Regions from separate parts of the Polaromonas sp. P1_G1 genome, predicted to be linked through region 1. Evidence: riboswitches for the same ligand, from Rfam matches in the RefSeq annotation. Region 1 holds a riboswitch; the other holds the start of a gene.
What was found. A riboswitch is a leader RNA that binds a small molecule or an ion and turns the genes downstream of it on or off. The one in region 1 is predicted to bind S-adenosylhomocysteine.

Region 1 (2,147 bases):
GCAACGGCAGCGCCGGCCACCTCGCGGGCGAGCTGTTCAAAAGCCTGGCCAAGATCAGCGTGGTGCACCTGCCTTCCAGCGGCTCGGCCCAGGCGCAGACCGGCCTGCTGTCCGGCCAGACCGACCTGATGTTCGACAACCTGGCCTCGGCCAGCGCCAACATCAAATCGGGCAAGCTGGTGGCTTTCGGCGTGACCACCATCAACCGCTCCAGCAGCTTCACCGAGATCCCCACCATCAACGACGTGCTGCCCGGCTTCCACATCAGCACCTGGTTCGGCATCTTCGGCCCGGCCAACCTGCCCAAAGCCACGACCGACCAGCTGCAAAAAGCCTTCGCCGCCGCGCTCAACACGCCCGACACGGCCGAAAAATTCGCACGCATGAGCGCCACGCCCAGCCCCATGACCTCAGCGGATTTCGCCTACATGGTCATGAAAGAGCACGCTGATTACGGCCGCCTCATCAAGGTCGCCAAAATCAAACTCGATTAAGTAGCACTCCGTTCCCCGGGGCATTCGCACCGGGGGATGGCGCAACAGGGCGTTCAGCCGGTAAAATACCGGCAACCCAAGGAGCGTTGCAGCGGACCCCGCGTCCGTCAGGCTTGGGTTACAGGCGGCCCTTTCGGCGTTGCCTGCGGCAACGACGCTCACCCTGGAACCTGTTCACGGTCTAAACGGGACCGCGTTGGGGTGCAATCGGGATGAGTGGGCCAGCCGGGAACGCCGCATGGGCTAATGCCCATGCAAGGGCTCGGGTGGCTCAATCGCCCGATTTCACCCCAACCCGGAGGGCAAGTACCTTTTCGGGCGGTCTGCGGCGTTGCGGCGCTAGCCCATAGGTGAACTATGGGCGTCGCACCGCGCCTTGCATCCCATCCCGAGAAGGTGCTTGCGCGGCCCCGTTTAGACCGTGAACAGGTTCTTACCCAAGGTGAGTCCGTGTCTGAAACCGAAAATTCCGTCTTCGTCCCCCCCATGAAGCTGTCCGGCCTGGAGCCGGTCAACATCGGCGTGGGCACCCTGTTCGTCAACATCGGCGAGCGCACCAACGTCACCGGCTCCAAGGCCTTYGCCCGCATGATCCTGAAYGGYSARTWCGAGSARGCKCTGGCKGTSGCYCGCCAGCARGTGGAAAACGGCGCSCAGATCATCGACATCAACATGGACGAAGCCATGCTGGACAGCCAGGCCGCCATGGTGCGTTTCCTGAACCTGATCGCCAGCGAACCCGACATCGCCCGCGTGCCCATCATGATCGACAGCTCCAAGTGGAGCGTCATCGAGGCCGGCCTGCGTTGCATCCAGGGCAAGGGCATCGTCAACTCGATCTCGATGAAGGAGGGCCTGGAGCCCTTCAAGCAGCAGGCCAAGCTACTCAAGCGCTACGGCGCGGCTGCCGTGGTCATGGCCTTCGACGAAAAAGGCCAGGCCGACACCTATGAGCGCAAGGTCGAGATCTGCGAGCGCGCTTACCGCGTGCTGGTTGACGAACTCGGCTTCCCGCCCGAGGACATCATCTTCGACCCCAACATCTTCGCGATCGCCACCGGCATCGAGGAGCACAACAACTACGCGGTCGACTTCATCAACGCCACGCGCTGGATCAAGCAGAACCTGCCGGGCGCCAAGGTTTCCGGCGGCGTGTCCAACGTGTCCTTCAGCTTCCGCGGCAACGACCCGGTGCGCGAAGCCATCCACACCGTGTTCCTCTACCACGCGATCCAGGCCGGCATGGACATGGGCATCGTCAACGCCGGCATGGTCGGTGTGTATGACGACCTCGATCCGGTGCTGCGCGAACGCGTCGAGGACGTGGTGCTCAACCGTACACCCGTCTACAAGCCGGGCGAGGCCGAGCTCACACCCAGCGAACGGCTGATCGAAGTCGCCGAAACCGCGAAAAGCGGCGCCAAGGACGACAGCAAGAAGAACGAATGGCGCGCCCTGCCGGTGCGCCAGCGGCTGTCGCACGCGCTGGTCCACGGCATGAACGAGCACATCGTGATCGACACCGAAGAGGTCTACCGCGAGATTCTTGCCGAAGGCGGCCGGCCGCTGCACGTCATCGAAGGCCCGCTGATGGACGGCATGAACGTCGTCGGCGACCTGTTCGGCCAGGGCAAGATGTTCCTGCCCCAGGTG
Region 2 (17,762 bases), on a different contig from region 1:
ACGCCACCATCGGCATTCAATCCGGCAACGTGGCAAAACACATTCACCCGAAAACCGACGAGATCCAGTACATCATCGAAGGCAGCGGCGCGATGTGGCTGGGCGGCGAACGCAAGGAGTTCAAGCCGGGCACGCTGATCATCATTCCCAAAGGCACGGCACACGGCGGTACGCTGGTGACCAGCGGGCCCGTCAAGGCGCTTGCCATCAAGATCCCGCCGCAGCCCAGAGACGACGTGACCTTCGTGAATTGAGCAACTGAGCGGGCGCGCCCGCAGCCAGCAGCGTTTTAGCGTGAAGTGCGGGGCGCGGCGGGGCGCCGCCGTACAGGCGGGCGCTTCCTGGCGGCCGGCGGCGTCACCGCCACCTCAGGGGTGGACTCCGGCACCAGCAACACCACTTCCTTGAAGCCCAGGCCCAGCATGCCCAGCTCCTCGGCCGCCGCGCGGCTCAGGTCGATGATGCGGTTGCCGGCATAGGGGCCGCGGTCGGTGATGCGCACGTCCACGTCGCGGCCGTTGACCAGGCTGTGCACGCGCACCAGGGTGCCGAAGGGCAAGCTGCGGTGGGCGGCGGTGAATTCGCGCATGTCAAAGCGCTCGCCGCTGGCAGTGCGCCGGCCGTTGAAGCGCGGGCCGTACCAGGAAGCCGTGCCGCGCTGGAACTCGCGCGGTACTTCGCCACCCAACAGTTCGGGGCGCGGCCGTTCGCTGAGAGGGACAGGCGCCGCTACGTCATCAACGGCCTGGCCGGGCGCGTCGTGCTGCTGCGCCGCGGCGGGCCGGGGCGTTGCCGTGCGCGAAGCGGGGGATGTGGCCGGCGCCGTTGTGCAAGCCGCCAGCAGCGCCAGCAAGGCTGCCGCGCCGGCGGCACCGGCAAAACGCATCACACCCTGGCGCATGGGGTGGCCCGGGCTCAGGCCCGTTGCTGCAGCCGCCCGATGATTTCGGTCGTCGCCGCGGCCTGGTTCATCGTGTAGAAGTGGATGCCGGGCACGCCCGCGGCATACAGCTGCTCGCACAGGCCGGTGATCACGTCCAGGCCGAAGCTCTTGATGGACGCGGTGTCGTCGCCAAAGCCCTGCAGGCGCAGGCGTATCCAGCGCGGGATCTCGGCGCCGCAGGCGTCGGAAAAGCGCATCAGCTGCGTGGAACTGATGATGGGCATGATGCCGGGCACCACAGGCACGTCCACGCCCAGGGCCTGCGCGTCGTCGACGAAGCGGAAGTAGGCGTCGGCATTGAAGAAATACTGCGTGATGGCCGAGTCGGCACCGGCCTTGACCTTTTTGACGAAGGCCTGCAGGTCGGCGTCGGCCGATCGGGCCTGGGGATGGACCTCGGGGTAGGCCGCCACCTCGATGTGGAAAGCGTCGCCGGTTTCCTCACGGATAAAGGCCACCAGGTCGCTCGCGTAATGGAACTCGCCGCCGGCGCCGTAGCCGCTGGGCAGGTCGCCGCGCAGCGCCACCAGGCGCTTGACGCCCATGGCCCGCAGCGTGGCCAGTTGTACGCGCACCGTGGCCTTGGTCGCGCCCACGCACGAGAAATGGCAGGCCGCGGCCACGCCTTCGTCGAGGATTTCCTTCACGGTGCCGAAGGTGCCATCCTGCGTGGAGCCACCGGCGCCGAAGGTGACCGAGCAGAACTCGGGCTTGTGCGCATACAGCGCCTGGCGCGCCACGCGGAGTTTCGCCGCGCCTTCGGGCGTCTTGGGCGGGAAGAATTCAAAGCTGAGGGGCAGGTTCATCACGTATCTCTCACTCGTTGTCGGTTTTTTTGTCGCGCCGTTTGCCGCGCGCGGGGCCGGGCTGGCCTGCATGCGCGAGTTCGGAGTCTTCGTGCGGCGCGCGGGAGGCGCGCATTTCGGCGCGCGGCACTCGCTTGGCGACCTTGCGCTGCGGCGCGGCCGGCAGCGGCTGGTCTTCACCCGCGACCTCATCGCCTTTGACGGCCTGGATGAAAAATTCGCGGTTGCCGTCACCGCCTTCAATCGGCGAGGCCAGCCAGGCTTTCACTTCAAGCCCCAGCGCCGCGCAAGCATCACGCAAACGCTTTTCCACGAACTCGAAGTGGGCAGGGTCGCGCACGATGCCACCCTTGCCGATCTGGCCGGGCTGCAATTCAAATTGCGGCTTGACCAGCATCAGCAGGTCGCCGCCGGGCTTGAGCAGGCGCACCACCGCGGGCAGCACCAGCGTCAGCGAGATAAAGGACAGGTCGCCGGTCAGGAAGTCGAAGTCGGCTTCGATGGTCGGCGTTTCGTCGCCTTCGTCGCCAGCATCGAAGTCATCCGAAAAATCCATGTCGCCGCTATCGCCCGCATGGCCGGCCACCAGGTCGGCGGCCGTCATGGAACGCGCATTGACGCCTTCGATGCAGACCACGCGCGGGTCTTCGCGCAGGCTGGCATGCAGCTGGCCGTGGCCCACGTCCACCCCCACCACCTGCACGGCGCCGTGCTGCAGCAGGCAGTCGGTGAAGCCGCCGGTCGACTGGCCGATGTCCAGGCAGCGCAGGCCGGCCACGGACAGGCCCGTGGCCTTGAGCGTGCCTTCGAGCTTGAGCCCGCCGCGCGAAATGTATTTGGCTTCCGTGGTGTCCAGCAGCTGAAGCTCCGCGCCTTCCGGAATCTCGTCGCCGTTCTTGGCGACTTTTTTCCAGGGCGCCTCCGCCTCCGCACGCCACTGCACGCCCGATGCAATCAGGCGCTGGGCCTGCGAGCGGGTGGCGGCATGGCCGTGGTCGACGAGGAAGAGGTCAGCGCGCATGTAGCTCCATGGAATAGGCGTCTTCTACTCCCTCTCCCTTTGGGAGAGGGTTGGGGTGAGGGCCAGCGGCCTCAAAAAATCCTTGAGGGCAAATAAACGCCGTCGGCCCTCACCCCTGCCCTCTCCCAGGGGAGAGGGAGGAATACCGCCGCCACTAATTAATAGCGGTAGGTGTTGGCCTTGTACGGGCCGGCCTTGCTGACACCGATATAGGCCGCCTGCTCATCGCTCAGCTCGGTCAGCACCGCGCCGACCTTCTTCAGGTGCAGGCGCGCGACCTTTTCGTCGAGGTGCTTGGGCAGCACGTAAACCTTGCCCACTTCATAGTCGGCCTGCTTGGTGAACAGCTCGATCTGGGCGATCGTCTGGTTGGCGAAGCTGGACGACATCACGAAGCTCGGGTGGCCGGTGCCGCAGCCGAGGTTCACGAGACGGCCCTTGGCCAGCAGGATGATGCGCTTGCCGTCGGGGAAGATCACGTGGTCGACTTGCGGCTTGATCTCTTCCCAGGTGCATTTCTCGAGCGCGGCGACGTCGATTTCGTTGTCGAAATGGCCGATGTTGCAGACGATGGCCTGGTCTTTCATCTTCGCCATGTGGTCGTAGGTGATCACGTTCTTGTTGCCGGTGGCGGACACAAAAATGTCGGCCTTGTCGGCGGCGTATTCCATGGTCACGACCTTGTAGCCTTCCATTGCGGCCTGCAAGGCGTTGATCGGGTCGATCTCGGTCACCCACACTTGTGCGCTCAGTGCGCGCAGGGCCTGGGCCGAACCCTTGCCCACGTCGCCGTAGCCGGCCACCAGGGCGACCTTGCCGGCCACCATCACGTCGGTGGCGCGCTTGATCGCGTCGACCAGGGATTCGCGGCAGCCGTAGAGGTTGTCGAACTTGGACTTGGTCACCGAGTCGTTGACGTTGATGGCGCGCAGGGCCAGCGTGCCCTTGGCCGACATTTCATTGAGGCGCAGCACGCCCGTGGTGGTTTCTTCGGTCACGCCGATGATGTTCTTCAGGCGGCGGCTGTACCAGGTCGGGTCTTGCGCGAGCTTGGCCTTGATTGAGTTGAACAGGCAGATCTCTTCTTCGCTGGTCGGCTTGGAGATCAGGCTCGCGTCTTTCTCGGCCTTGGTGCCCAGGTGCATCAGCAGCGTCGCGTCGCCGCCGTCGTCCAGGATCATGTTGGGGCCTTCTTCAGGCGTGCCTTTGGCGCCGCTGAATTCAAAGATGCGGTGGGTGTAGTCCCAGTAGTCGGCCAGGGTTTCGCCCTTGATGGCGAACACCGGCGTGCCGGCGGCGGCGATCGCGGCGGCGGCGTGGTCCTGCGTCGAGAAGATGTTGCACGAAGCCCAGCGCACGTCGGCGCCCAGGGCCTGCAGGGTTTCGATCAGCACGCCGGTCTGGATCGTCATGTGCAGGGAACCGGTGATGCGCGCGCCCTTCAGCGGCTGCGCCTTCGCGAACTCTTCGCGGATGGCCATCAGGCCGGGCATCTCGGTCTGGGCGATGTTCAGTTCCTTGCGGCCCCAGGCGGCAAGCGAGATGTCGGCAATGATGTGGTCGGTGGAAGGTTTCAGGACGGCGCTCATACGGTTCTCCAATAATCAGACGTAGTAACTGGGCAAAATCGCCACGGGCATGCGGCTTCAAGAAAGGGGGAATTCAGTCATTCACCCGGCTTGAGAGAGCACATGCGGGTGAGCGTGGTTGCAATGAAGTCCTGAGCCTGGTCCACGTGGTGTGGCTTGCAACGCTCCTCAGGAAGCCACGATTGTAATTCCATTTCCAATTCAAAGCGATAGGTCGTTGCACCGCCTTGCCGTGCTGTAGCACTGTCTGCGGCGGCGCGCCTACTCTCGCTTCGAATGGAAAACGGAATTACCGCCCCGGGGCCCGCTCAGCCTTTGAAAGCCGCGAGCAAGAGCCGTGCGAAAATTTCACCATGCAAGAATTTTCCCGCTGGCCTGTTACAGAGCGCCGCCGCATTACAGGCGTCTTCACCGATATCGACGACACACTGACCACCGAGGGCGAGATCACCCCCGATGCGCTGGAAGCTTTGGGTGAACTGAAAGCCGCCGGGTTCAAGATCGTGGCCATCACCGGCCGCCCGGTCGGCTGGAGCGAACCCTTCGCGGCGCGCTGGCCCGTCGATGCCATCGTGGCGGAGAACGGCGCGGTGGCCCTGCTGCCCGATGCGGCAAGCGCCACGCCTCGGCCGCTGGCCAAAATCTACCAGCAGGATGCGGCCACACGCAGCGCCAACTTCAGCCGCATGCAGGCCGTGCTGGCGCGCATAGAACGCGAACTGCCGGGCGTGCAACGCGCCACCGATTCACCGGGCCGCGAGACCGACATTGCCATCGACCACAGCGAATTCACGCAACTCAGCGACGCGCAGATCGCCGCCGTCGTGGCGCTCATGAAAAGCGAGGGCATGCATGCCACGGTGAGCAGCATCCACATCAACGGCTGGTACGGCAGCCACAACAAGCTCGAAGGCGCGCGCTGGATTGTTCGCCAGCTCTGGCAGCGCGACCTGGATGCCGAACTGGATCAATGGGTTTATGTGGGCGACTCCACCAACGACCAGCTGATGTTCAAGACCTTTGCCAACAGCGTCGGTGTGGCCAACATCGCGCGTTTTGTGCCGCAGCTGGCGCACCTGCCGCGCTATGTGACGCGCGGCGAGCGCGGCGCAGGCTTCACCGAAGTAGCCCGAGCCCTGCTGGATTAGTTAGCGGCTGGCGCGCCCGCGCGGCGCAGCGAAGTCCAGCGCAGCCAGGCGCCCAGCGCGGCCACGGCCAGCACCAGGCCCGCATAGCCCTCGGCCGTGGCCGGCAGGCCCAGCGGCGCGATCAGCCGGCCGGCCAGCATGGCGGGCACGCTGAACGCCAGGTAGCTGGTGGCGTACAGCGCGGCGAACAGTTCGGCGCGTTGCTGCGGCTGTGCCAGCGGGGCCAATGTCTGGACCTGGGCCGAGAAAGCCGAGCCGCCGCCGAAACCGGCCAAGGCCGTGCCCGCGAAAAACAGCGCCACCGAATGCGTGGCCAGCGACACGGCCACCCCGCCGGCGCCCACGGCCAGCAAAGCCATGCCCAGGGCGCTCATGCGCACGGGCGACAGGCGGCGGAGCAAAGTCGGCGACACGGCGCCCAGGCCGAAAAAAGTCGAAATGGCCAGCCCGTTGACGATGCCGTTGTGGATGCCGAAGATCTGCTGCAGCATCGAAGGCACCAATGAGAGGTAGAGGCCCGCGAAGGACCAGACGGCCAGCATCGTCGGCACGCCGCGCACAAACTCGGCGCGCGCCTGCACGGGTATCGAAATACGCGGTACCAGCGAAGCCAGCGCACCGGGGCGCGGCGTCGCACTTTCGGGCAGGAACAGCGTCGCCACCGCACCCGTAATACAAATGGCGGCCAGCACGCCGAACACCAGCGGCACCGGGTGCAGCGCGAACTGCACGGCGATGCCGGTCAGCAGAGCACCCACGGCCAGGCCCGCCAGCGGCGAGACGCTGCCTATCATCGCGCCCAGGCGTTTTTGCGCGGCAGGGGCCGCTTCCACCACCGCCGCCGTCAGCGCGCCGCTGACCATGCCGGTCGCGATACCCTGCACGACACGCGCCGCGATGATGCCGTTGATGCTCTCAGCCAGCAGAAAGGTCAGCATCGCGCCGGCCTGCAGCAACAAGGCGGTAAACACCACGGGGCGCCGGCCTATGTGGTCAGACAGCGAGCCGGCCACCAGCAAGGAGGCCAGCAGCGCGATCGCGTAGATCGCGAACGCCACCGTCAACAATGCCGGCGAAAAGCCCCACTGCTGCTGGAACACGACAAACAGCGGCGAAGGCGCGCTGCCCGCCACGAAGAACGCGAACAGCAGGACGGCCAGCAGCGGGAAAGCGGCGGCGGGTGGCAGTTGCCAGCGGGCGCCCGTGGCGGAAGATGGGGCTTGCACAGAGGGGGCGGGTGCGGTCATGGGAAACGCTCAACTTTCTTGAAACTCTTAAAGCAAATTTGTTTGCGTTTGTGAATTCTACGCCGACTTTTAAATTAACGCAAACATCGTTGCTTTAAGATAAACTCAGCCCATGAACACCCCTCTCACCAACCAGGCCAAACGCCCCGGTGGCCGCAGCGCCCAGGTCCAGGCCGTGGTGCGCAAGGCGCTCGAAGAACTGATTGCCCAGGAAGGCCGCGACAAGGTCACCGTGCCGGCCGTGGCCGAGCGCGCCGGCGTCAGCGCCTCCAGCATTTACCGGCGCTGGGGCGACGTGAACGGCCTGCTGGGCGAAACCGCCACGCAGCGGCTGGACCCGAACCGTCCCCTGCCAGAGACGGGCGACCTGAAAGCCGAACTCGCGGCCTGGGCCAGGGAACTTATCACCCACCTCAACAAGCCGGGCAATGCCTCGATGCTGAAGGCGGCCGCCGCGCTGGCCGGCTCGGAAGAAACCAATTGCCTGAAAAACCGCCGCAACGAAGCCACCGTGCTGGTCAAGCGCGCCCAGGCCCGCGGCGAGACCACCCCCACGGTGCAGCAGGTGCTGGATCACATGATGGCCCCCATCATTTACCGGCTGATTTTTGGCGCCGGCGTAGAACCCGCCCTGGCCGACCAGCTCGCCGACGAGCTGTTCGTGTTGGCCAACCCCGTCAGTAAATAAACGAAAAGCAAGCAGAGGCCGCGGAACCGGCTTCGCCGGGCCGCTAGCCTCGTCCCCTGCAAGGGGAAAAGAGGCTACACGCAGTGAGCCCCGATAGGGGTGTGCTTATTTATTCAAGCCAAGCTTGTCGATCAACGCCTTCTCACGGACCACCGTGTCCTGCGCGAACTTCGTGTAGTCGGCCGAACTCAGGTAGTTGGGCAGCATGTCGTAGCGGGCCAGGGCTGCCACGTAGCTGGGCTCCTCCATCGCCTTCTTGAAGGCATCGTGCAAACGCCTGACCACCTCGGGCGGCGTGCCCTTGGGCGCGCCTATGCCGAAGGGCGAGTTCTGCACGATGTCATAGCCCAGCTCCTTGAGCGTGGGCGCATTCGGGAATTTGTCCAGCCGCTTTTCGCCCCAGGTGTTCAACACGCGCAGCTTGCCGGCCTCCACCTGCGGCGCAAAGCCGGTGCTGTCGGCGCCCGCCATCAGCTGGCCGCTGACCAGCGCCAGCATCAAATCAGAGCTGCCCTTGTAGGGCACGTGCTGCAGCTCGATGCCGGCTTTTTGCGCAATGAGTTCGGTCGTCAGGTGCGGGCTGGTCAGCGTGCCGGTGGAGCCGTAGGTCAGCTTGCCGGGATTGGCCTTGGCATAGGCCACAAAGTCGGCCCAGGTCTTGAACGGGCTGTCGGCCGGCACCACGATGCCGAAGGCATAGCCCGTCACGTTGATCACATAGCTGATGTCCTTGACCGGGTCCCAGTTGATTTTGGTCGTGTAGCCCAGGCGGAACACGCCCAGGGGAATCTGCGCCAGCGTGTAGCCGTCAGGCTGCGCGCTCTGCAGCTGCTGCGCCGGCAGGGTGCCGCCCGCGCCGGGCTTGTTCTCGACGATGACCGGCTGGCCCAGGATCTTGCCGGCGTTGTCGGCCAATGAACGCATGGTGATGTCGGTCGGCCCGCCGGCCGGGAAGGCGATCACCAGCTTGATCGGCTTGACGGGAAAGGTCTGCGCCTGGGCCGGCATCGCCGCTGCGGCGATCAGGGCCAGGGCGGCGGCAGTGTGCAGAAAGGGGCGGCGTTGCATGGACATGTCTCCGTGTTTTGGGAATAGCGGCCATCATGCCCGGCGATGGGCCTTGGCGCATCAGGGCAACACCTGAATACCGGGTCGGGGTCCTGCTCGCCTCGAAACAGGCCTCCATCGCATTCGCCGCCCGGAAATCTGTCGGCGCTTGCCGACGAAACAGGCTCTTGAATTTGCTGGATATTTTGACGGGGCTGAAGACGCCTGTCGGCCTATGCCGACGCCTCCGCTTGACCCTCAATTTAAAAGATGTTGATTTGACTGGGTTTTTTCCGTGGCACGGATTGTGAAAAGTCCATGCGCCGGCGCGAAAAGTTGCTTGAACCATTTGGGATTCATTTGCGACTGATGTGCGCCACAGCGCAAAACGCAAAGCGCATTTATCAACACTCCATTCAGGACTTTTAAGGATTTATATGAAACTCAAACATCTCGCTATCCTGGCCGCATTGATGATGGCCGGCCAGTCGTGGGCACTGACCGCTTACGAAAAACAGCATGGCTGCAACAACGACGGCGAAGGCTGTGCCGGCGGCGGTGGCGCCGGACAGGGCGGTGGCGGCGGTTATGAATCGTCGCAATACGTGGCCGCGTTTATCAGTGAAGGCAGCCTCTGGGAAATGTTTTCAGACAGCCAGGGCGGTTTCACGATCGAAACAGACCTTGGCAGCGGCAAAAAGAAGGTCCACATCGGCGAAAAGGCGGCCTACCTGATCAAGCCACCGCCTGCCAATTCGCAAATGAAGCGCGCTTCCCTGGTCTATGGCGCCATGGCGCCGGCCCTGAGCGCGGAGGCAGCGAAGAAAAAGGCGGAAGAGGAAAAGGCCAAAAAAGCGCAGGCCGAGGCGGCTGCCGCCCAGAAGGCGGCTGAAAACAAGGCTGTTGCGGACGCCATCCAGAAAGCCGGCGGCGCCGGCGCCTATTCCGCCGGTCTCGGAGCGCCTGCTTCCGCCAAACCGGCCGGTGGCGGCGTCGTTGCCGGCACGCCGGCCATCGGTGTGCAGCCTGCGGCCGGCCTGTCGGCCGGCGCCATCACCGCACGCAAAAAGCCGTAAGGCCCCGGCTATCCGGCGGTCCGCTCGAGCACGCTCTTCAAGGCCTTGCCCGTGTGCGTCCCCTGCTTGACCACCGCCTCGGGCGGCGCCGAGGCCACCACACGCCCACCCGCATTCCCGCCATCCGGGCCCAGGTCGATCACCCAGTCGGCTTCGGCGATCACGTCGAGGTCGTGTTCGATCACCACCACGCTGTGGCCGCCGTTGACCAGCCGATGCAGCACGTGGATCAGCTTTTCGACGTCGGCCATGTGCAGGCCCACCGTGGGCTCGTCCAGCACGTAGAGCGTGTGCGGCGCCTTCTGGCCGCGGCGCGTGATGTCGTCGCGCACCTTGCTGAGTTCGGTCACCAGCTTGATGCGCTGCGCCTCGCCGCCCGAAAGCGTCGGTGAGGGCTGGCCCAGCGTCAGGTAGCCCAGGCCCACGTCTTTCAGCAGTTGCAGCGGGTGGCTGATGTTGGGCATGGAGGAGAAGAAGTCCACCGCCTCGTCCACCTCCATCTTGAGCACGTCGCCGATGTTCTTGCCGCGCCAGGTCACTGCCTGGGTTTCGGGATTGAAGCGCGCGCCGTGGCAGGTTTCGCACAGCACCTTCACGTCGGGCAAAAAGCTCATGCCGATGGTGCGCACGCCCGCGCCTTCGCAAGTCGGGCAGCGGCCCTCGCCGGTGTTGAACGAAAAGCGCCCGGCGCTGTAGCCGCGCGCGCGCGCTTCCAGCGTGTCGGCAAACAGCTTGCGAATCGTGTCCCAGAAGCCGATGTAGGTGGCCGGGCAGGAGCGCGGCGTCTTGCCGATCGGCGTCTGGTCGACTTCCAGCACGCGGTCCACGGCCGCATAGCCTTCGATGCGTTCGCAGCCGGTCCAGTCGGGCGTCTTGCCCCTGTCGTCGGCATCGCGCCCGGACTTGGTGGAGCGCTGCATCACGCCGGCGTGCACATTGGTCAGCAGCACGTCGCGCGCCAGCGTGGACTTGCCGGAACCCGAGACACCCGTCACTGCCACCAGGCGGTACAGCGGCACCGTGACCGACACGTCCTTGAGGTTGTGCAGGTCGGCATTGACCACCGTGAGCCAGGAGGTGAACTTGCTGGCCGCGGCGGGCGCCGCGTTGTGCAGCGCGCTGGCATTGGCCGCGGCGGCTTTGAGTGCCGCGGCCTTGAGCAAAGCCGCCTTCTGCTTGCTCACGGGCTTGGCGTTGGCGTCGGTGACGGCCACCTCCACCACGGCCGCCGGCGCCGCGCCCTTGCGCGTTTCGCGACGCGCATGCAGCGGGTGGATCAGCGGGTTCGCCAGGTAGCGGCCCGTCAGCGATTCGGGGATGGCCGACAGCTGGGCCGCCGTGCCCTGCCCCACCAGCGTGCCGCCGCGCTTGCCCGCACCGGGGCCAATGTCGATGATGTTGTCGGCGCGGCGAATCGTGTCCTCGTCATGCTCGACCACCACCAGGGTGTTGCCGCGGTCGCTAAGCTTGCCCAGCGCGCCCAGCAGGATCTGGTTGTCGCGCGGGTGCAGGCCGATCGTCGGTTCGTCCAGCACATAGCAGACGCCCTGCAGGTTGGAGCCCAGCTGCGCCGCCAGGCGTATGCGCTGCGCCTCGCCGCCCGAAAGCGTGGGCGCGCCGCGGTCCAGCGTGAGGTAGCCCAGGCCCACGTCCTCGAGGAATTCAAGGCGGCTCTTGATCTCGGGGATCAGGTCGCGCGCGATGCCGGCCTCGCGGCCCAGCAGCGCGAGTGTTTCGACCCAGCGCCGCACGTCGGTCACCGACAGCGCCGCGATGTCGGCAATGCCGACGCCGGCGAACTTCACCGCGCGCGCCGTCGCATTCAGGCGCGTGCCCGCGCAACCAGGGCAGGCGGTGCCGGCCAGGTCTTCCACCTCGGGCTCGGCAAAACTCTGTTCACGGCCCTTGTTGTCATCGTCCATCACCGAGTCGTCGAACACCTTGCGCTGCTCCTTGGTGAGCTTGACGCCCGTGCCCACGCAATCCGGGCACCAGCCGTGCTTGCTGTTGTAGCTGAAGAGGCGCGGGTCGAGCTCGGCATACGAGGTCGCGCAGACCGGGCAGGCGCGTTTGGTTGAAAACGCGATCAGCTTGCCGATGTTTTTGGCGCTGGCGCCGGCCATCATCGCACCGCGCAAACCATCGAGCGGCGCCAGCACGTGGACCACGCCCTTGCCGTGTTCCAGCGCGGTGGCCAGCGCGGCACGCAGCGCGGCTTCGTTCTCGGGCGACACGCGGATATCGGCGATCGGCAACTCCACCGTGTGTTCCTTGAAGCGGTCTATGCGCGGGAAGCCCGTTGTCGGCAAGAACTCGCCGTCGATGCGCAGGTGCGTGTAGCCGCGCGGGCGCGCCCAGTCGGCCAGTTCGGTGTAAACACCCTTGCGCGCGATCACCAGCGGCGCCAGCAGGCCTATGTGCTGGCCGCGGTAGGTCTTGAGCAGCTGCGCCGCGATGCTTTCGGGGCTTTGCGGCATCACGGCCGCGCCTTCCTTGGTGCAATGCTGCACGCCCAGCTTCACATACAGCAGGCGCAGGAAATGCCAGACCTCGGTGGTGGTTCCCACCGTGGACTTGCGCCCGCCGCGCGAGAGCCGCTGCTCGATCGCCACGGTGGGCGGGATGCCGTACACGGCGTCGACCTCGGGCCGGCCCGCCGGCTGCACGATGCTGCGCGCATAGGCGTTCAGCGACTCCAGGTAGCGGCGCTGCCCTTCGTTGAACAAAATGTCGAAGGCCAGCGTGGACTTGCCGGAGCCCGACACCCCCGTCACCACATTGAACTTGCCGCGCGGAATGTCGACCGACAGGCTCTTGAGGTTGTTCTCTTTGGCGTTGACGATCTGGATCAGGTTGGAGAAGGCCGGCCGCGTGGCCCACACCTTGGGCCGCGACTCTTCCACGCCGTGCACCTTGCCCATGGCCTGCTCGTATTCGCGCAGCGCGAGTGCGGTGTGAGAGGTCGGGTGCTGGCGCACCTCCTCGGGCGTGCCCTGGGCCACCAGCAGGCCGCCGGCCTCGCCGCCTTCGGGCCCGAGGTCAATCAGCCAGTCGGCCGAGCGAATCACGTCGAGGTTGTGCTCGATCACGATCAGCGAGTGGCCGGCTTCCAGCAGCTTGCGCAGCGCGCGCATCAGCTTGGCGATGTCGTCGAAGTGCAGGCCGGTGGTCGGCTCGTCGAACAAAAACAGCGTGCCGCGCCCGGGTTGCCTGAGCGCCAATGCTTGCTTGCTGGCGCTGGTGGTCTTGCTGGCATTGGCCAGGAAACCCGCCAGCTTCAGTCGCTGCGCCTCGCCGCCCGACAGCGTGGGCACGGGCTGGCCCAGCTTCACGTACTCCAGGCCCACGTCCACGATGGGCTGCAGCGATCGCACCACCTCGCGGTCCTGCGCGAACAGCGCGATGGCCTCGCTGACCGTCAGATTCAGCACATCGGACACATTGAGCAGGCGCGGCTTGAGGTCGCCGATGGCCTTGCGCTCTATCGTCACTTCGAGGATCTCGGCGCGGTAGCGTTTGCCGTCGCAGTCGGGGCAGCGCAGGTAGACGTCGCTCAGGAATTGCATCTCGACGTGCTCGAAGCCCGAGCCGCCGCAGGTCGGGCAGCGGCCGTCGCCGTTGTTGAAGCTGAACTTGGTGGCGGTGTAGCTGCGCTGTTTGGCCAGCGGCGCCAGCGCGAACAGGTCGCGCACCGCGTCCCAGGCGCCCACATAGCTGGCCGGGTTGGAGCGCGCCGTCTTGCCGATGGGCGACTGGTCGACAAACACCACGTCGGTCAAGTGGTCCGCGCCCATGAGGCGGTCGTGCAGGCCCGGCGTCTCCGTCGCCTTGCCGAACTGGCGCAGCAGCGCCGGCGCCAGGATGTCCTGCATCAGCGTGGACTTGCCGGAGCCGCTGACACCGGTCACGCAGACCAGGCGCTGCAGCGGGAAGTCCACCGTCAGGTTCTTCAGGTTGTGGTCGCGCGCGCCTTCAAGGATCAGGCGCGGCGTGTTGTCGGTCACCGCGCGCTTGAAGCCCATGCCCACCTGCTTGCGCGAGCCCAGGTAGGCGCCCGTCAGCGTGTCGGCATGCTTGAGGTCCTCGGGCGTTCCGTCGAACACGATCTGCCCGCCCTTCTCGCCGGGGCCGGGGCCCATGTCGATCATGCGGTCGGCGGCCAGCATCACGGCCGGGTCGTGCTCGACCACCACCAGCGTGTTGCCGGCGTCGCGCAGGCGGTGCATGGCCTGTGTGATGCGGTTCATGTCGCGCGGGTGCAGGCCGATGGAAGGCTCGTCGAGCACAAACAGCGTATTGACCAGCGAGGTGCCCAGCGCCGTCGTCAGGTTGATGCGCTGCACCTCGCCGCCCGACAGCGTGCGGCTTTGCCGGTCCAGCGTGAGGTAGCCGATGCCGACATCGCACAGGTATTTCACGCGCGTCTGGATTTCCTCGAACAGCGATTTGAGCGCCTGGATCTCGGCGTCGTCGCCCATCACGTTCAGCGAGAGGCCGTTGAAGAAGTCGCGCAGCCGATCGATAGGCAGTCGCATCAGGTCGTGCAGCGCCAGGCCCGGCAGGGCCTCGAGCTGCTCGCGGCTCCAGTGCACGCCCACCGGCATGAAGCGCTGGCTGGGCGGCAGCACCGCGTCGGCCGCTTCCTTGGAGCCCAGGCGCCACAGCAGTGATTCGAGCTTGAGGCGCGCGCCGCCGCAGGTCTCGCAAGGCGTGTAACTGCGGTACTTGGACAGCAGCACGCGGATATGCATCTTGTAGGCTTTGCTTTCAAGGTATTCGAAAAAGCGCTTGATGCCGTACCACTGCTTTTTCCAGCTGCCGTCCTTGTAACCCGGCATGCCGTTGATGACCCAGCCCTGTTGCGCCGGCGTGAGCTTGTACCAGGGCGTGTCGCGCGGAATACCCGCCGCCTCGGCGTGGCGCATCAGGTCGTCCTGCGCTTCTTTCCAGGCCGGGGTCTGTATGGTCTTGATGGCGCCGGCGCGCAGGGTCAGCTTGTCGTTGGGAATCACCAGGCCATAGTCCACGCCGATCACGCGGCCGAAGCCGCGGCAGGTTTCGCAGGCACCCATGGCCGAGTTGAAAGAAAACAGCGAGGGCGTGGGGTTGGTGTAGCGCAGGTCGCTGTCGGGGCAATGCAGGCCGGTCGAGAAGCGCCACATCACATCCGGCTGGCCATCTTCCGCATGCTGCACGTAGACATTCAGCCGGCCGCCGCGCTTGAGCGCCGTCTCGATGGCCTCGACCACGCGGGCTTTTTCCACCGCGTGCGTGCGAAAGCGGTCGGCCACCACGTCGAGCAGCTTGTGCGGCCCGGCCGGGGTGGCGACGTCGCGCTGCGCATGCACGCGCGTGAAGCCGCTGACCGACAGCCACTGCTCGACTTGTTCGGCGCTGGTATTGCCCGGCAGCTCGACCGGGAAGGTCAGCACCACGCGCGGGTCGCCTTCCCGGGTGCGCGCCATCAGTTCGGCGTAAATCGATTCTGGCGTGTCGTGGCGCACGTTCTGCGCGGTCTGCTTGTCGAACAGTTGCGCGGCGCGCGCGTAGAGCAGCTTCAGGTGGTCGTTGAGCTCCGTCATGGTGCCCACGGTGGAACGCGAGCTGCGCACCGGGTTGGTCTGGTCGATGGCGATGGCAGGCGGCACGCCCTCCACCTTGTCGACGGCCGGCTTGTCCATGCGGTCCAGGAACTGGCGCGCATAGGCCGAGAAAGTCTCCACGTAACGGCGCTGGCCTTCGGCGAACAGGGTGTCGAACACCAGAGAGGATTTTCCCGAGCCGCTGGGCCCGGTCACCACCGTCATTTCACCGGTGCGGATGTCGAGGTCGATGTTTTTGAGGTTGTGCTGGCGCGCGCCGCGGATGCGGATGGTTCCCTGGGACATGAGTGCGGTCTTTCCTGAAGAGGTCAAACATTCTAGGCAAAGCATCCGGCCGTGCGGGGCGTGAGGATTAATGCCCCTTTTGTGCACTTTTGCCGCCGGCAATTAGGGCGCATTCTGGTTTTCCTGCTGACGGTTTTTGCACTTTCATGTTTAACTTTGGCGGTCTGGGATCGATTCATCAAGGAGACACACCATGTCAACAAGCAAGCGCTGGTGCGCGGCCCTCGCGATGGCCGTCCTGAGCCAGCTGGGCCAGGCGCAAATCCTGGTCGGGCAGACCGCCGGCTTCAGCGGCCCCGTGGGCGCCGGCGTCAAGGAAACCACCGAGGGCGCCAAACTCTACATCGACGCCGTCAACGCCAAGGGCGGCGTGAACGGGCAGAAGATCGAGCTGGTCTCGCTCGACGACAAGTTCGAGCCCAAGCTCGCGGCCGAGAACGCGCGCAAGCTGGTCGAAGAGCAGAACGTGGTCGCCCTGTTCCTCACGCGCGGCACGCCGCACACCGAGGCCATTCTTCCCCTGCTCGAAAAATACGGCATACCGCTGGTAGGCCCGTCCACCGGCGCCATGGTGCTGCACCAGCCGGTCAAGAAGCATGTATTCAACGTGCGCGCCACCTACCAGCGCGAAGCCGAAAAAGCGGTCACCCATCTGCACTCCATGGGCATCACCCGCATCGGCATCGTCCATGCCGACGACAGCTTCGGCGCCGACGGTGTCATGGGCGCGCAGAAAGGCCTGGCCACGGCCAAGCTGCAGCCGGCCGTGCTCGAAAAATTCGACCGCAGCAAGCCCGACTTCGGGCCCATCGCACCCAAGGTCTACCAGTCGAACGCGCAGGCCGTCATCATGGTGGCCTCGGGCCAGGCCGTGGTCGACGGCGTCAAGGCCTTCCGCGCCGCCGGCTCCACGGCGCAGATCGTCACGCTGTCGAACAATGCCTCGGGCGGTTTTGTGAAGAGCCTGGGGGACAACGCCCGCGGCGTCATCGTGACCCAGGTCTTTCCGTATGAGCGCTCCATCGCCTTTCCCATGGTCAAGGAAGCCCAGGAGCTGGCCAAGGCCAAGGGCCAGAGCGAGGTGAGTCCCGCCATGCTGGAAGGCTTCGCCGCGGCCAAGGTGCTGGTGGAGGGCTTGCGCCGGGCCGGCGCCAAACCCACGCGTGAAAAATTGCAGGCGGCACTTGAAGGCATGCGCAAGTACGACCTGGGCGGGCTTGAGGTGAGCTACAGCCCCGAAGACCACACCGGCCTGGACTTCGCCGACCTGTCCATCATCGGCACCGACGGGAAGTTCAAGAGGTAGATAGCTCCCCCCTGCCGACGCTCACTTCGTGTAGCGTCACCTCCCCCCAGGGGGACAGGCGCCTTGCGCCCGGCAAAGCCGGATCGCGGCCCCTGCTTGTGGATTCGCAACCCGCGGCGCCAAGCGGTACGGGTTTACTCAGAAGTAGAGCGCGTTTTCGAGTTCCTTGAACTTCTCGGGGCCGACGGCTTCCTTGATCTTGGGCGCCAGTTCCTTGAGCTTGTCGATGTCGCCCGCGGCTTCCACCGCGAGGTTGAGCCGAAAACCCCGCAAGCCCAGGCCGGCCGTGAGCCGGGTCGCGATCGGGTAAGCCCTTGAATAGTGTTCTTGCGCGGTCAGCGTGGGCGAGCCGTCGGAGTTGTGCGCGGACACCGGGGCCGCCGGGGCTGCGGCCACGGTTGGCGGCTGCACCGCGGCCGGCGCCAGCAGGCCCAGGGTCAACAGGTGGGCGATGTCTTCCGCCGTGACGCCCAGGCCCGTGGTGGCCTTGACCACCTCCTCCATGCTGCGCTTGCCGTCAAACATGATGAAGGCGGAGCGCTGCCGCGGCGTCATCGGGATGGAACGGTCCTGCAGTGCGGATTGGCCTAATTCCGTCTTGGTGTAAATCATCAGCTGTTCTCCAGTAAAAACGCCGTGGGGCACAGACATTTGTGCATGGCGCAGAGACAGGTGTTAGTACTTTTTTGTCGCCTCTGATTCAATTTACCCCATTTTTGCCGCCAATGCACCTGTTTCGGGCACGGGCGCGGCGATGTCCTTCAACTGGAAACGCATTCGCTGCATTAGCTCACGCTCAAGCGCGGGCCGCGAGGGGCGCCTGCAAGGCGCCGTGTTTTTCACCGCCGAGGTCTATGTCGCCGCCCTTGTTCAACAGGAACAGGGCCAGGCCTGCGATCACGATAAATCCGAGTACAAGTTTCCACATCTTTCTCTTCTCCAAAAAAACAGCCAAAAAAAAGCCCCCGGCACATGGATGACGAGGGCCTGCAAATATCACCAG

Region 2: another riboswitch for S-adenosylhomocysteine. It lies ahead of ahcY (adenosylhomocysteinase); the one in region 1 lies ahead of metH (methionine synthase).

What each region holds. Positions count from the first base shown of each region.
Region 1 covers NZ_JBFUBU010000063.1:26,948-29,094, forward strand. Annotated here, with positions in the region: gene AC1D1Y_RS23610 (Bug family tripartite tricarboxylate transporter substrate binding protein) at 1-494, shown strand, start outside; S-adenosyl-L-homocysteine riboswitch at 567-661, shown strand; gene metH (methionine synthase) at 945-2,147, shown strand, end outside.
Region 2 covers NZ_JBFUBU010000003.1:13,410-31,171, forward strand. Annotated here, with positions in the region: gene AC1D1Y_RS01775 (cupin domain-containing protein) at 1-254, shown strand, start outside; gene AC1D1Y_RS01780 (septal ring lytic transglycosylase RlpA family protein) at 290-901, opposite strand; gene metF (methylenetetrahydrofolate reductase [NAD(P)H]) at 916-1,749, opposite strand; gene AC1D1Y_RS01790 (TlyA family RNA methyltransferase) at 1,760-2,770, opposite strand; gene ahcY (adenosylhomocysteinase) at 2,929-4,359, opposite strand; S-adenosyl-L-homocysteine riboswitch at 4,463-4,535, opposite strand; gene AC1D1Y_RS01800 (HAD family hydrolase) at 4,713-5,507, shown strand; gene AC1D1Y_RS01805 (MFS transporter) at 5,504-6,754, opposite strand; gene AC1D1Y_RS01810 (TetR/AcrR family transcriptional regulator) at 6,867-7,442, shown strand; gene AC1D1Y_RS01815 (tripartite tricarboxylate transporter substrate binding protein) at 7,548-8,510, opposite strand; gene AC1D1Y_RS01820 (hypothetical protein) at 8,927-9,565, shown strand; gene uvrA (excinuclease ABC subunit UvrA) at 9,574-15,453, opposite strand; gene AC1D1Y_RS01830 (ABC transporter substrate-binding protein) at 15,647-16,759, shown strand; gene AC1D1Y_RS01835 (hypothetical protein) at 16,898-17,371, opposite strand; gene AC1D1Y_RS01840 (hypothetical protein) at 17,556-17,687, opposite strand.